DNA from 3 places in the Collibacillus ludicampi genome. Region 2 is predicted to be linked to each of the others. Evidence: riboswitches for the same ligand, from Rfam matches in the RefSeq annotation. Region 2 holds a riboswitch; each other region holds the start of a gene.

Region 1 (4,287 bases), on a different contig from region 2:
CATTCTACAAGTGGGGGATAAAAAGATGGGTACATTTTGGGAAGTGGATACCGGTGAGGAAACCATACGCCGCATCATTCACGAAAAAGTAGAGAAATACGAGTCATTGGAACGATCCGGAGCCATCCAAAAACGATTTCCGGGTGCTCCCTTTTTCCCGATTGTAGTTCTCACATCCGGAAAAGAACGAGCTTTCAATCTCGAAAGACGCATAAAGGACAGTCAATCGAACAAAGACATTCGCTTTATCATTGGAGCCCATGATGACGATCTTGAAACCTTACTGTTTGGGGGAAGCCAACATGAAGCTCATCGTATGGTACGTTCGGCGGGAAACGAAAGCTAATCACATCTGGACGGTCGTCAAGATCAAAGCCTGCGAACATCACAAGCTGCTCGGCATCCTTGGGGCGATCTCCGTGTCCCTAGCGCTTCGAAGTCCGTCGATCGCCCATGCAGAGACACTCCATGCGGCGGCTCCTTACGATCCACAAGTCGTTCAAGCGACAAGAGACGTATTGGATGCGCTAGGAATGAATACGGAGGGAATGACCGGCCAACAGATCATGCAGGAGGCACAACGGTTTTCTTCTTCTCCGAAGGAATTACAGGCAGGGGGCTTTTTTTCAGGACTCGGAAAGATGATCGTCTATATCGTTAGGGAAAAAGCCCGTCAAAAACACCAGCAGGAATACGAGTTTGAAAAGAATCTGGAAGAGGAACTGAGAAAACAAATTTCGGAGCGGATCACGCATGACGATCCCCTCGATTATCCGGGCCTTTTGAAATACGATTCCTACCTTAAAATTCTGCGGAAATGCCGGACTCCAGCCGATCTGCAACGAATTCTGGATCATATTGAAGAATGGGGAATCCAGAGAGATGGGGTGGACGGGTTTACGTTGAATCAGAAGTTTAAGGAGCTGTATGAGGAAATCAGCCAAATACAGGAGGACATCTTGAATAAAAAGATCCATCGCATGGATGAAATTATGGATGATTTCTTGCACCGCTATAGACACTTTAGCCTTCCTTCAACGAATGAGTCATCAGACACTCTGATTATACCTAATCACTCGATAGTCCCCATATGGGACTTACCACAAGTTCCAATGCCAAGAATTTTTATGACAGAGATTCCTATCTCTCTTTAACACCACCAACAGTAAAGGTCATACTAACGACAAAAGATCAGTGATATGTTTTATAAACTTTTTCGTTACCTTTACATTAAATTAATTATGAAATAATAAATTTAGTATAGAAAATTTAGAGAGAGGGATATTTAAAGCAATGGGGGAAAAAAGCTCCATCTCTTCATTTTTGAACAATCAATTTTTCATGGGGGCTAGGGGTGGATATAGAATGGAACGTTGCTCGTTTCCAGGATGTAATTACGTGGCAGAAGTGGTTTTGAATCGTCATACCCTCGCTGAACATGGCATGAAGAAATCAGACGTTATAAAAAAATATGGTTCATTTACGGTCAAATTTTGTGTTCTCAATAAACGAATCAACCGATGGATACAAGAAGAAACTCCGAGCATAACCTATAATTCCTTCAATTTTTGAGTGTGAAATAACGATGAGCGACCTATCACTCCACAGTCCCCAATTGGGACTCAACACAAAATCCAATGCCAAGAATTTTTGTTACACCACTTTACAAAAACTATGTGTTTACGTTTGTTTACGAGGGATTGGTCCTGTAACATAAAAAACTAAGACTTGTATTTTGTCATATTTTGTATAAAAATAAGGGAAGAAATTTACACTACTAAAATCTAACCTCCGATAATGGCAAACCTGGCGAAAGCCAGGGACGCAAAGCTAGAGGGGCTACGGTCAATGACTATGCCAGCCAGTTACCGAAGAGGTGGAATAAAGAAATCCACCTTATGTAAGGTGGATTTCTTTACTTTTTCGAAAGCAATTAGTAGATCAAAATTAGAAAGAGGGAAATGTAAAGCAATGGGGGAGAAGAGATACAAGAATCGTTCGATGGTACATCATTGTTGGACGCATTCGGAAGTTGCCTTCATAAAAGAAAATCTTCATCACATGTCGATCCGGCAACTTTCCATGTCTCTAGGGCTTCCATTTTCAAGTGTTCGGCGTAAGGTTGATCAAATAAAAAAAGGAATTATAAAAACAGGTGAACATCTCAGCCGTAATCCGAAAACTGATACCATATTCTCGGAAGTGGTGTTTCTTTACTATCTTCGTGTTATGGCCCGAGAATGCAAGAAAAAAGGTATAAAGCCGGATGTCTCTTCATTTCTTGATGAATATCGAAACTTAAAAGGGGAATTAGAAGCAACCCCCATAGCAAAGACAATCAAAAAACAAATGAATCGATTGGATCGTTCGTTTGAAACCGCTCTTTAGCGCTTTTTTTCGTGCGTATTATAAAATCGAATAAAAAAAGATGCGGTATGGCTTACCGCACTGATGTCATGCTAGATGGATGATTCGCTTACACTTCAATATTTTATGCTTCTTCGACAAAAATTTCAATATATCGACAAACTTCGACATATTATGTCGATGCAAAAAAGACCCTCAAAGAGGATCTCTTTTGCACCAAATTGGTGTGACTAGTCAATGCATCATAACCGAGAACATTTCTATTATAACCATCTTCGCTAGACGACCTGTTTTAGCAAAGAAGGAAATGATCAGGGATTCCTATCGCATAAGGAAAATTTATATATAAATGGTTAATATTATAATTAATTGGGTAATGATACAAATATTCAACGAAAATTAACAAAAAATCACATAGTATTTAACAAGATATTGATATTCTATTTATTAAATAGAATATTAATAAAATATATATTTAGATAAGAGGGTGATATTTTATGTCAAGATTTGGACGTTATAGTTTTTTTCAGCTTCCTGACCTTATGGAAGAGATACGTAAACATTTACGAATTGCTGTTGTGTACGGTGGGGACAGTAGTGAGGAAAATGCAGTCATTAATAAGACACGGAATTATAGATCATGGAAAAGTTATAAGACAGTAGCATATGATATTCAAAATGCTCTTCGTGAAAATGGATTTCAATGGGTCACTATTTTTCCAGATGATATGTCCCTTATCGATAACCTGAAAAAAGAACAAATACAATTCGTTTGGCTCAACACTGGTGGGGTTCAAGGAATTAACCCAATGTCACATACGGCTGGAATATTAGAAATGTTGGGTATCCCGTATGTTGGACATAATCCAATCAACGCAACTTTATTAGATAATAAACATATATTCAAACATTTATTACATAGTTACGGGATCCCAACCGCTCCATTTGTCACCTGGGATGGTTCGAAAGGAGACTTTCTACCATCTGCCAACGAGGAATTTCAAAATACCTTTGCCAAATATGACGGCCCATTTATTGTTAAACCGGTATCAGGAAGAGCTTCTTTACATGTTCATTACGTTGAAAAACTCAGTGATTTAACAGTGAAAGTAAAAGAAGTATATAATCAAACTCATAATCTTGTCATGATTGAAAAATATTTATCGGGTAGGGAATTTTGCGCCTCTGTATATGGACATGTACAGTATAAAGAGGGTCAATTCTTTAAACATCCAGATCCTCAAGTTTTTTCTGTGTCGGAACGTGTGTTTGAACCAGGGGAAATGATTTTTACTTCTATGGATCAAAAACAAATTAGTGAAAAAAGGGTAACGTTGTTAAATGGAAAGAAAGAAGAAAAACTTCTATCTGATATTGTTCAAATCACACAAAAAGTTTATGAAGCATTCCATTTATCATCTCTGATTCGATTGGATATTAGAGCTGATGAAAATGGAAACTTGAATATACTTGAGGTTAATCCGAAACCGGATTTGAAAAGACCCGCTGATAATATAACCAGTATCGTTTGTCTCGGACTAAAGGAAATGGGGATCAATTATAAAGACTTAATTACTGGTATCTTAGCGGATCGTATAGATAAGTTATTATCCAATGAAGAAGTGAATCTGTTTCAATTTCATCATTATAAAGGTGTATCTGCTTAAAGTTAATCTTATCGAAACATAGATGGTGATAGTGACATGCACAAGATGTGTATGTCATTTATTTTCTATAGAAAGGAATTTATTCATGTTAGAACGATCTGTCCGAAATAAAATATTCCTGCTTTTACGTACAACGTTGTTAGCACTTATAGGAGGAGCGATATTTACTTTCATACATATACCCTTGTCCTGGATGCTCGGCCCATTAGTATCAACTATTTTATGGAGTAAATTAACAGAACGTACCTTATAT
Region 2 (4,287 bases):
ATCAGCAAGGGCCCTGTCTATACAGGTACGGTACAACCGGATCAAGAGGTGCAAATCGTCCCGAAAATCGCCGGAAAAATCACCTCCATTCCTGTTTCCGTCGGTTCGCGCGTGAAGGCTGGAGATACGCTGTTCACCTTGGATGACAGGGATCTTCGCAACGCCGTTGCCCGTGCACAGGCGGCTGTGGAAGCGGCACAGGCGGCCGTGCAAACGGCGGAAACGCAGCAGCAAGCTTCGGTGAATCAAGCGAACGGCGCGGCTGTTCAGGCGAAAAGCGGGGTGATCCAGGCGCAAAACGGCCTGACGCAAGCACAGAGCCAAGTGCAGCAGTTGGAAAATGCGTTGACCATCGCGAAACAAGCGTTGGATGACGCGACAACCAACAAGCAACGTTATGAACAATTGTACGCGCAAAATGCGGCCTCGAAGAAGGATTTGGAACAAGCGGAAACAACTTATGTCAATGCGCAAGCGAATTACCAAAGAGCGCAGGAACAATTGGATGCGGCCAAAGGGGCGCTCGCTACTGCGCAACAGGCGCTGGGGAACGCGAATGAGGGCTATCAGACGGCACAGCAACAGGTGGAGGTTGCGCAAAGCACGGCGGGCATCGAAGCGAGCCGCAAAGCTCTTGTTCAGGCACAGGTCAACTTGAAAACCGCGCAGGATCAGCTTGCCGATGCGACCGTCACCTCCCCGATCAACGGGATTATCGGTGTGAAAAACGCGGAGATCGGCGATATGGTCTCTCCGCAAATGCCTCAACCGGTTCTCGTGGTCGCCAACTTGGATACGGTGAAGATTCTCGTCTATGTACCGGCGAATGCAATCAACCATTTGAAAGTCGGCGATCCGGTCATGGTGAAGGCGGTCGCGCTCAACCAGTATTTCAAGGGTCAAGTGAAAAATATCAGTCCTCTCGATGAAAAAGGTAAAGGATATCCGGTGCTGATTTCCGTTCCCAACAAAGACCTGATCCTGAAATCAGGGATGGTGACGGAAGTGAATCTGCTCGCACCTGACGCGAAACAAGGAATCGTTATCCCAACGGCGGCAGTCGTGCAAGACAATGGCAAATCTTATGTCTATGTAGCGGATCACAATCAGGCTCGACGCAAAGAAGTGACCATCGCGCAACAGGAAGGATCCCAAACGCTGGTTACCAGCGGACTGAATGACGGTGACTCGGTGATCACCAGCCAACTCCCTCTGTTGAAAGACAATGCGCAGATTACCGTACAACAGAAAAGTTAACGGTTTTACAGAATGACAAGAACCCTGTGTTCCTATTGGATCACAGGGTTCTTGGTTTTACCTGGCGGTATTAGTCATCATCGAAACACTTGTATTTAGTAAAATTATGTAGAAAAATAGAGGTATATAATTCAATATTAACATCAAACCTTCCGATAATGGCAAACTTGGCGAAAGCCAGGGACGCAAAACTATAGGGGCTACGGTCAGTGACTATGCCAGCCAGTTACCGAAGAGGTGGAATAAAGAATTCCACCATGTTCAAGGTGGAATTCTTTATTTTTTTACGAAAGCAAATTGTACAGATCAAAATTAGAGAGAGAGGAAAATTTAAGACAATGGGGGAAAAGAGATACAAGAATCGTTCGATGGTACATCATTGTTGGACGCATTCGGAAGTTGCCTTCATAAAGGAAAATCTTCATCACATGTCGATCCGGCAACTTTCAATATCTCTAGGGCTTCCATTTTCAAGTGTTCGGCGAAAGGTTGATCAAATAAAAAAAGGGATTATAAAAACAGGTGAACATCTCAGCCGTACTCCGAAAACTGAGACGACATTCTCGGAAGTAATGTTTCTTTACTATCTTCGTCTCATGGCCCGTGAGTGTAAACAAAAAGGTGTAAAGCCCGATGTCTCTTCATTTCTTGATGAATATCGAAAATTAAAAGGGGAATTAGAAGCAACCCCTTTAGCAGAGAAGATCAAAGAACAGATACAATCGATTGGATAGTTCATTTAAAACCGCTTTTCAAGCGGTTTTTTCGTTCGTACTTATAACATTGATAAAAAAGATGCGGTAAGGATAACCGCGAGAAATATAAGAGATTGGATATGTTCAAAGCAATGGGGGATGGGACCCTATGGTTGTATTCTATAGTCTTTCGACAAAAAATGCAATAAATCGACAAAAAATAGCCTAAATATGTCGAAAAATGACGTTGTATTTCCAATGCGAACTGCACAAAAGAAATTCCGGTATATCATTCTAAGACACTTCGCGAGTCAAGCAGTCTCACAAATCTAGACAAGGAGAAATCGCTTTCAAAAAGCAGAAACCAAAATGATTTCCTGTTGCAACAATTTACTGCCAACGAGAATTTAATCGAAATTTGTAGAAACGTGTCGAATTCGAGGGGAATATGGTATAATAGCGAAAAAGTACTAAATTAAACCTTCCGATAAATGGCAAACCTGTCGAAAGCCAGGGACGCAAAACTAGAGGGGCTACGGTCAATGACTATGCCAGCCAGTTACCGAAGAGGTGGAATTTGGAAACCACCTTGAACAAGGTGGGTTTTTTATGCCTTCTTTATATTACAGAAATTTCCGATAAATAAAGGCGAGGTGTAAATACATGGCAACAATAACAAAACAGGAGCTTTTGGAACAACATATTCGATCGATCTTAGAATTGATAGGAGAAAACCCAAATCGAGAAGGACTTCTGGATACGCCCAAGCGGGTATCAAAAATGTACGCAGAAGTTTTCGGAGGAGTAGGGGTAGATCCCAAAACCGCCTTAACCACAACCTTCGAAGAAGAATACGAAGGAATGGTTGTAGTGAAAGACATCAGCTACTATACGTTTTGCGAACACCACCTTATACCTTTCTATGGTAAGGCGCACATCGGGTATATCCCTAATGGACGTGTGGTTGGACTCAGTAAGTTTGCCCGCTTGGTAGAGCTGACATCCAAACGTCCGCAAGTACAGGAACGAATGACACAACAAATCGCGGAGGCGATCACCGATGTTTTGAAACCCGAAGGGGTCATCGTGACATTAGAAGGAACCCATCTATGCATGTGTGCCCGAGGGGTGAAGAAGCCAGGAAGTGTCACAGTAACCACTGTAAAGAAAGGTATATTCCGTAAGAACGAGGCGTTGGTCCGTGAATTCGAGCAATCTTTAATCAGAGAGTAGTAGGAAAAGGAGGAGGAAAATGAAGATCTACATGTCTAGAAAACTATCCTTTTCCGCTACCCATGTTTATCGTGTCCCATCATGGAGTGATGAAGAAAATCGACGCGTGTTCGGACCCTGCAGCAATCCCAATGGCCACGGTCATGACTATACGCTAGAAGTGATGGTGAAAGGAGACGTCGATGAAAGATCAGGGATTGTCGTTAATATCACGGAGGTGGATCGTGTAGTCAAGCATCTAGTAAACGAAGAATTGGATGGAAGATTTTTAGATCGGGAACATCCCTATTTCCGTAAACACATTCCAACCACCGAAAATATCGTGAGCTATCTTTGGAACTCCTTACAAGGTAACATGCCCGATAGTGAATTACATAGAATTAGACTTTGGGAAAATCCATTTTTGTATTCCGAAAAGGAGGATGGGTCCATGGTGACGTTAACCCGGAAATATCATTTCTGTACGGCCCACCGTTTACATAGTGATAAACTCTCTGCGGAGGAAAATGTAAAGATCTTTGGTAAATGCAATAACCCTCATGGCCATGGACATAACTATTATCTCGATGTAACGGTAGCCGGCGAACCTGATCCAGTCACCGGTATGATTATCAATTTAGCAGAATTGGATCAAATCGTAGAGAGTATTGTTCTACAGAAGTTTGATCACAAACATTTGAACTTAGATACGGAAGAATTCAAAGAACTGAATCCTACTTCGGAGAATGTCGCAATCGTCATTTGGAAGCTTCTAGCGCCCCATCTTCCCAATCTGCATAAAATCGGTCTTTGGGAAACGGAGAAAAACTACTTTGAATACTTCGGATCAAAAAGAGGTGTTGAGGCCTAATGGATACAAAGCAGCTGCAAGGTAAAACGGTTGCCATTACGGGAGCAAGCCGTGGAATAGGGAAAGAAACAGCCATTCAACTCCGTAAGTTAGGGGCCAAGTTAATTATTGGAAGTAGAAACGAAAAAGAATTACATGATCTGGCCCATCAAATAGATACCGAGGGAGGAAGTGTTCTACCTGTCCCGCTCGATGTTACGGATGAATCCTCCGTTCAGAAGTTCGTAAGCGTTTCCCTTGAACACTTTGGGT
Region 3 (4,287 bases), 2.2 Mb from region 2:
ACAGTTCCAATTTACTAGTAACTAAAAAGGTCTAGATCAGTATTTCGATGGAAAGGAGGAAAATCAATGGATGGATGTTTCGGACCATTCACACGTTGGGCTGTTGTGTTTCTGATCATCTTTGTTTTATTCTTCTTGCTCGTTCCAGGTTACTCTGGTGCTGCTCCTGCAGCAGCAGCTCCTTACTCGTGCTAAATTGTAATGTCCTTGGTGTTTCTCTCACTGGAGTACCGTATTAAAGGAGTTCTTTTAAAGAAAGGAGACAGTATCATGTACGGAACATTCGGTGGTTTTACTCGTTGGGCAGTAGTATTCCTAATCATTTTCGTGCTGTTTATCCTGCTCATTCCTGGAACCTACTAATCTCCATAAATACAGAAATAAAAAATTCCTCCTGAACGCCTCTGTAGATTCGTCTACAGGGGCGGTATGACTGTATATAGTTCATCCCCTTTTTTTGGTGTTTGCTCAAACCAGGAAGCTTGATTTGGGCTATTTAATTTCTGGGAGGTGAGTCTATGAGTGTGAGTCCAGCATATTGCAGAAGCCTTCTCGGACAGTGGGTAGAATGTCATTCGGCATACGGAGTACATTATGGTATCTTGCATGAAGTTCGTCCGGACGGAATTGTTCTTGCAATGCCTCGTGGAAGAATGACAGGAGTCGTTGGTGAATCAGAAGACCTGAAAGTAAAATACACGGATCATTCGTTGAAACCGGATTACGAGACTGTCCAATTTTTTAGACCCTTTTTCAACCCATTCTTCTTTATCCCCTTCTTCCTACTCTTCGCTCTTAGACGACGATTTTTTTAGTTAATTGAATCATTTTCACGGGGAGTAATTTTTTAACTCCTCTTTTTTTATTTAATTAGATTCATTGTTTTTATAAATAATACCTCTTTATAGGTGAAGGGATATATCTACCAAGGACTCAAATCTCTCCCTTAGGGAATTTGTGGTATCTAGCTGGGACCAACTAGGTTAGAGATCATCAAGTTCAGCAAAGCTGATGTTGACGATGGAACATGTAGGAAATATGAGAACAGGGGGGATCAGTGCCATTTGAAGACCTGCTTGATCTAGCGCAACGATACGCCCAACGAACGCTACTCCATCTACGATGGTGAATAATCATCGCGGGCAAATTCGAGCAAAGTTTCCCGAAATGTTTTTCTTCAGGCCGAAATTAATTTAAGGGATTATTATCGCGCACCGATTGAGTTGTTTTTTAAACCGGACAAAGGGTTTTACGCGATTATTGAACAGGCTTATAGATAGTTAGTTAATAGTAATGTTGGTATACAAAAAGTGTTCTTCCAATACAGGTGGAACCTTTTATTTTGAATAAAGAAGCCGTCTAGTGTTACCGGAGGTATTGGACCCGAAAAAAGACAATCGTACCTCTTAAGCCCCTTAAACTAGTTTCTGGTTTCTTTGCATGTTTGATGTGTTCCATCTTTCCAAGTGGTGTGTTCCAGACTCTTAAGGAGATGGTCGCCAACGAGTTTGTTAAAGTACGTAGACAGTTGATGAGCAATCTCATTTTCTTAGTGGATCAAACGTGGAGAAAAATTATTGTCGATTTATTGCGCTTTTTGTCGAAAAGTAATAAAATACAAGAGTGGGACACCCATCCCCTATTGCTTTGAACATATCCCATCTCTATATTTTTCGCGGTTATCTTTACCGCATTTTTTTCTATTTATAAAACGAACGAAAAAACCGCTAAAAAGCGGTTTAAAACGAATTATCCATTGGATTGTATTTTTTCTTTGATCTTCTCTGCTAAGGGGGTTGCTTCTAATTCATCTTTTAAATTTCGATATTCTTCAAGAAATGAAGAAACATCTGGTTTTATACCTTTTTGTTTACATTCTCGAGCCATGAGACGAAGATAGTAAAGAAACATCACTTCCGAGAATGTCGTCTCAGTTTTTGGACTACGGCTGAGATGTTCACCTGTTTTTATAATCCCTTTTTTTATTTGATCAACTTTGCGCCGAACACTAGAAAATGGAAGCCCTAGAGATATTGAAAGTTGCCGGATCGACATGTGAGGAAGATTTTCCTTTATGTAGGCAACTTCCGAATGCGTCCAACAATGATGTACCATCGAACGATTCTTGTATCTCTTTTCCCCCATTGCTTTAAATTCCCTCTCTCTAATTTTGATCTATGCTAATGGTTTTCAAAAAGAAAAAGAATTCCACCCTGCTTAAATCACTTGAACAAGGCGGAATTCTTCTTTCCACCTCTTCGGTAACTGGCTGGCATAGTCATTGACCGTAGCCCCTATAGCTTTGCGTCCCTGGCTTTCGCCAAGTTTGCCATTATCGGAGGTTTGATTTTAGTAGTATTAATTTTCTTCATCTATTTTTCTACAAAATATGACAAAATACAAGTCTTATTATTTTATGTTGCAGGACTAAGCCCTCGTAGTGGCAACTTGTTTGGGATGGTCGGCTGGTTCGAATGTACATACGTGCACTTTCACTTGGACACACAGGGGAGTGACTATGTGGAGGATGGCGAGATCCACGACCGTATGCCGGTGATTCTTCGGCCTGAAGATGAAGCGATCTGGATGGATCGGAAGAAGCAGGATGTTAAGTTACTACAGTCATTGCTTGTGCCCTACCCTGCTGAGGAGATGAGAGCGTATCCGGTATCGCCACTCGTCGGGAATGTGAAGAACGATTCGGTGGAGTGTATTTTAGAGAGGTTAAATAAATGTATTATTAACAGGGGTGAGGAAAAAGAAAACCAACCCGAGTAAGGTTGGTCATTCTACATCTATAAGGTCTGTCAGTGGAATGTACCGTACATTTCCATCTAGATCCTTACCCGTCAATGTCTTGGCATACGAATCAATCTTCTCTGGGACCATTACCACCAGTTCATGCCCGAACGGATTATACATTGTTACCTTAACGGGTCTTGAATCCTGGATTGCATCGGTAAGTACACGCGACATCTCCTCAATCTTTTGTTCATCTAAGACAGGTCGCGGCTGCCCTTTTGCTTCCTTTTCCAAACGCCGCATGGTCGCACGATGTTCCGGAAGAATGATGCGCATGGATTCGAAGATGTTTCCGTCGATTATTCGCATGTTGTTTTCCCTCCCCAAAACAAGAACGTATGTTCTTATTATATGAGGTTGGGAAATAAAAGTCTTCAATAGGTCCAGTAGATCCAGTATGTCCAGAAGGGTATGGCAGGTACACCAGGTATGGCAGGTACACCAGGTATGGCAGGTACACCAGGTATGGCAGGTACTTGTCGTCCTGGAGGACCCTGAGTACCAATTGGCTCTTGTATCCCCATCCTCTTTGGTCCTGGTGGGCCGGGAGGGCCATAAGGTGCGCATCCTGCATTAATAACGAATTGTGGGTCGTAGAGGGCTTTCATATCCACAATTACGACTCTCCCCTCATTTCCGGTGAAGTTCAGTTTACTCAAGCACATACGCCCAGTGTAATACCACTAACATATTACGTGTGTACATGGGTGAATGACTAAACTTTTGCCTATTATTTGTAAATTATCCTCACGATCACCTCACAAGGCAGTATATGTTCCTCAGCTACACGCTAGGGTTTTGTATTTTCATTCGCAGATCAGAACACTATAATAAGAACATACGTTCTCGTTATAGGTGATCATAATGGAAGTACGCGCAACTGAATTGATCCGCGAGTTCTTGCTTCGAGAGCTGATGTTGAAGATGATCGAGCGAGAGATGAAGACTTCGCAACCCTGGACACATGGAATATTTAAATCTGTGAAGGGAAGAATCTCGGAAGAGATGGTCGCCTTAAGGAGGCAGTTACATAAAAAGGAATGGCGACTGTGGGTGTGATGGTGGAGTATAAGGAGAAGGGGCAAATTAAGAGGGCACCGTACATGCCGCCGATGCTTGAGGCGGAGGCGGTGGGGAGATTGGAGAATATGTAGGAGTCCCGGCTAGGCCGGAAAATCTCTTCTCTGACTCTCGATCACCGACGACCTGTGGTACGGCGACGTCTCTCTGGCTCAGCCTCTCGCTCACGTCTCTCAACCTCAGATTCAGCCTCTCGTCTTGATATATACAAATTCATGCCTGTTGCTTGTGATGCTCACAGTATCGCTCTCTTGTGAGGTTCGGGCATCCGATATGAGCGCATGGTTTCTGTTGTCGTTGCGGCATGATGATCACCTCAATGCAAAAGAAAAAGCACCCGAAGGTTAGTGTGCACCCCTTAAAGTAGACAGTGGAAAAACCCCTAGGGAACATCCATAATACTTT

The links. A riboswitch is a leader RNA that binds a small molecule or an ion and turns the genes downstream of it on or off. The one in region 2 is predicted to bind cyclic di-GMP.
Region 1: another riboswitch for cyclic di-GMP. It lies ahead of DNHGIG_RS20550 (hypothetical protein); the one in region 2 lies ahead of folE (GTP cyclohydrolase I FolE).
Region 3: another riboswitch for cyclic di-GMP. It lies ahead of DNHGIG_RS16715 (hypothetical protein); the one in region 2 lies ahead of folE (GTP cyclohydrolase I FolE).

The regions. Positions count from the first base shown of each region.
Region 1 covers NZ_BOQE01000002.1:33,833-38,119, reverse strand. Annotated here, with positions in the region: gene DNHGIG_RS20560 (replication-relaxation family protein) at 1-346, shown strand, start outside; gene DNHGIG_RS20555 (hypothetical protein) at 303-1,154, shown strand; cyclic di-GMP riboswitch class I at 1,790-1,873, shown strand; gene DNHGIG_RS20550 (hypothetical protein) at 1,972-2,388, shown strand; gene DNHGIG_RS20545 (D-alanine--D-alanine ligase family protein) at 2,865-4,034, shown strand; gene DNHGIG_RS20540 (AbrB family transcriptional regulator) at 4,120-4,287, shown strand, end outside.
Region 2 covers NZ_BOQE01000001.1:1,122,008-1,126,294, reverse strand. Annotated here, with positions in the region: gene DNHGIG_RS05685 (efflux RND transporter periplasmic adaptor subunit) at 1-1,257, shown strand, start outside; cyclic di-GMP riboswitch class I at 1,408-1,491, shown strand; gene DNHGIG_RS05680 (hypothetical protein) at 1,596-1,991, shown strand; cyclic di-GMP riboswitch class I at 2,436-2,519, shown strand; gene folE (GTP cyclohydrolase I FolE) at 2,616-3,185, shown strand; gene DNHGIG_RS05670 (6-carboxytetrahydropterin synthase) at 3,205-4,035, shown strand; gene DNHGIG_RS05665 (SDR family oxidoreductase) at 4,035-4,287, shown strand, end outside.
Region 3 covers NZ_BOQE01000001.1:3,288,591-3,292,877, reverse strand. Annotated here, with positions in the region: gene DNHGIG_RS16725 (hypothetical protein) at 67-195, shown strand; gene DNHGIG_RS16720 (hypothetical protein) at 519-815, shown strand; gene DNHGIG_RS16715 (hypothetical protein) at 1,750-2,055, opposite strand; cyclic di-GMP riboswitch class I at 2,258-2,341, opposite strand; gene DNHGIG_RS21095 (SOS response-associated peptidase family protein) at 2,344-2,778, shown strand; gene DNHGIG_RS16705 (YolD-like family protein) at 2,785-3,111, opposite strand; gene DNHGIG_RS16700 (hypothetical protein) at 3,177-3,416, opposite strand; gene DNHGIG_RS16695 (hypothetical protein) at 3,667-3,861, shown strand; gene DNHGIG_RS21225 (DUF8602 domain-containing protein) at 4,096-4,188, opposite strand.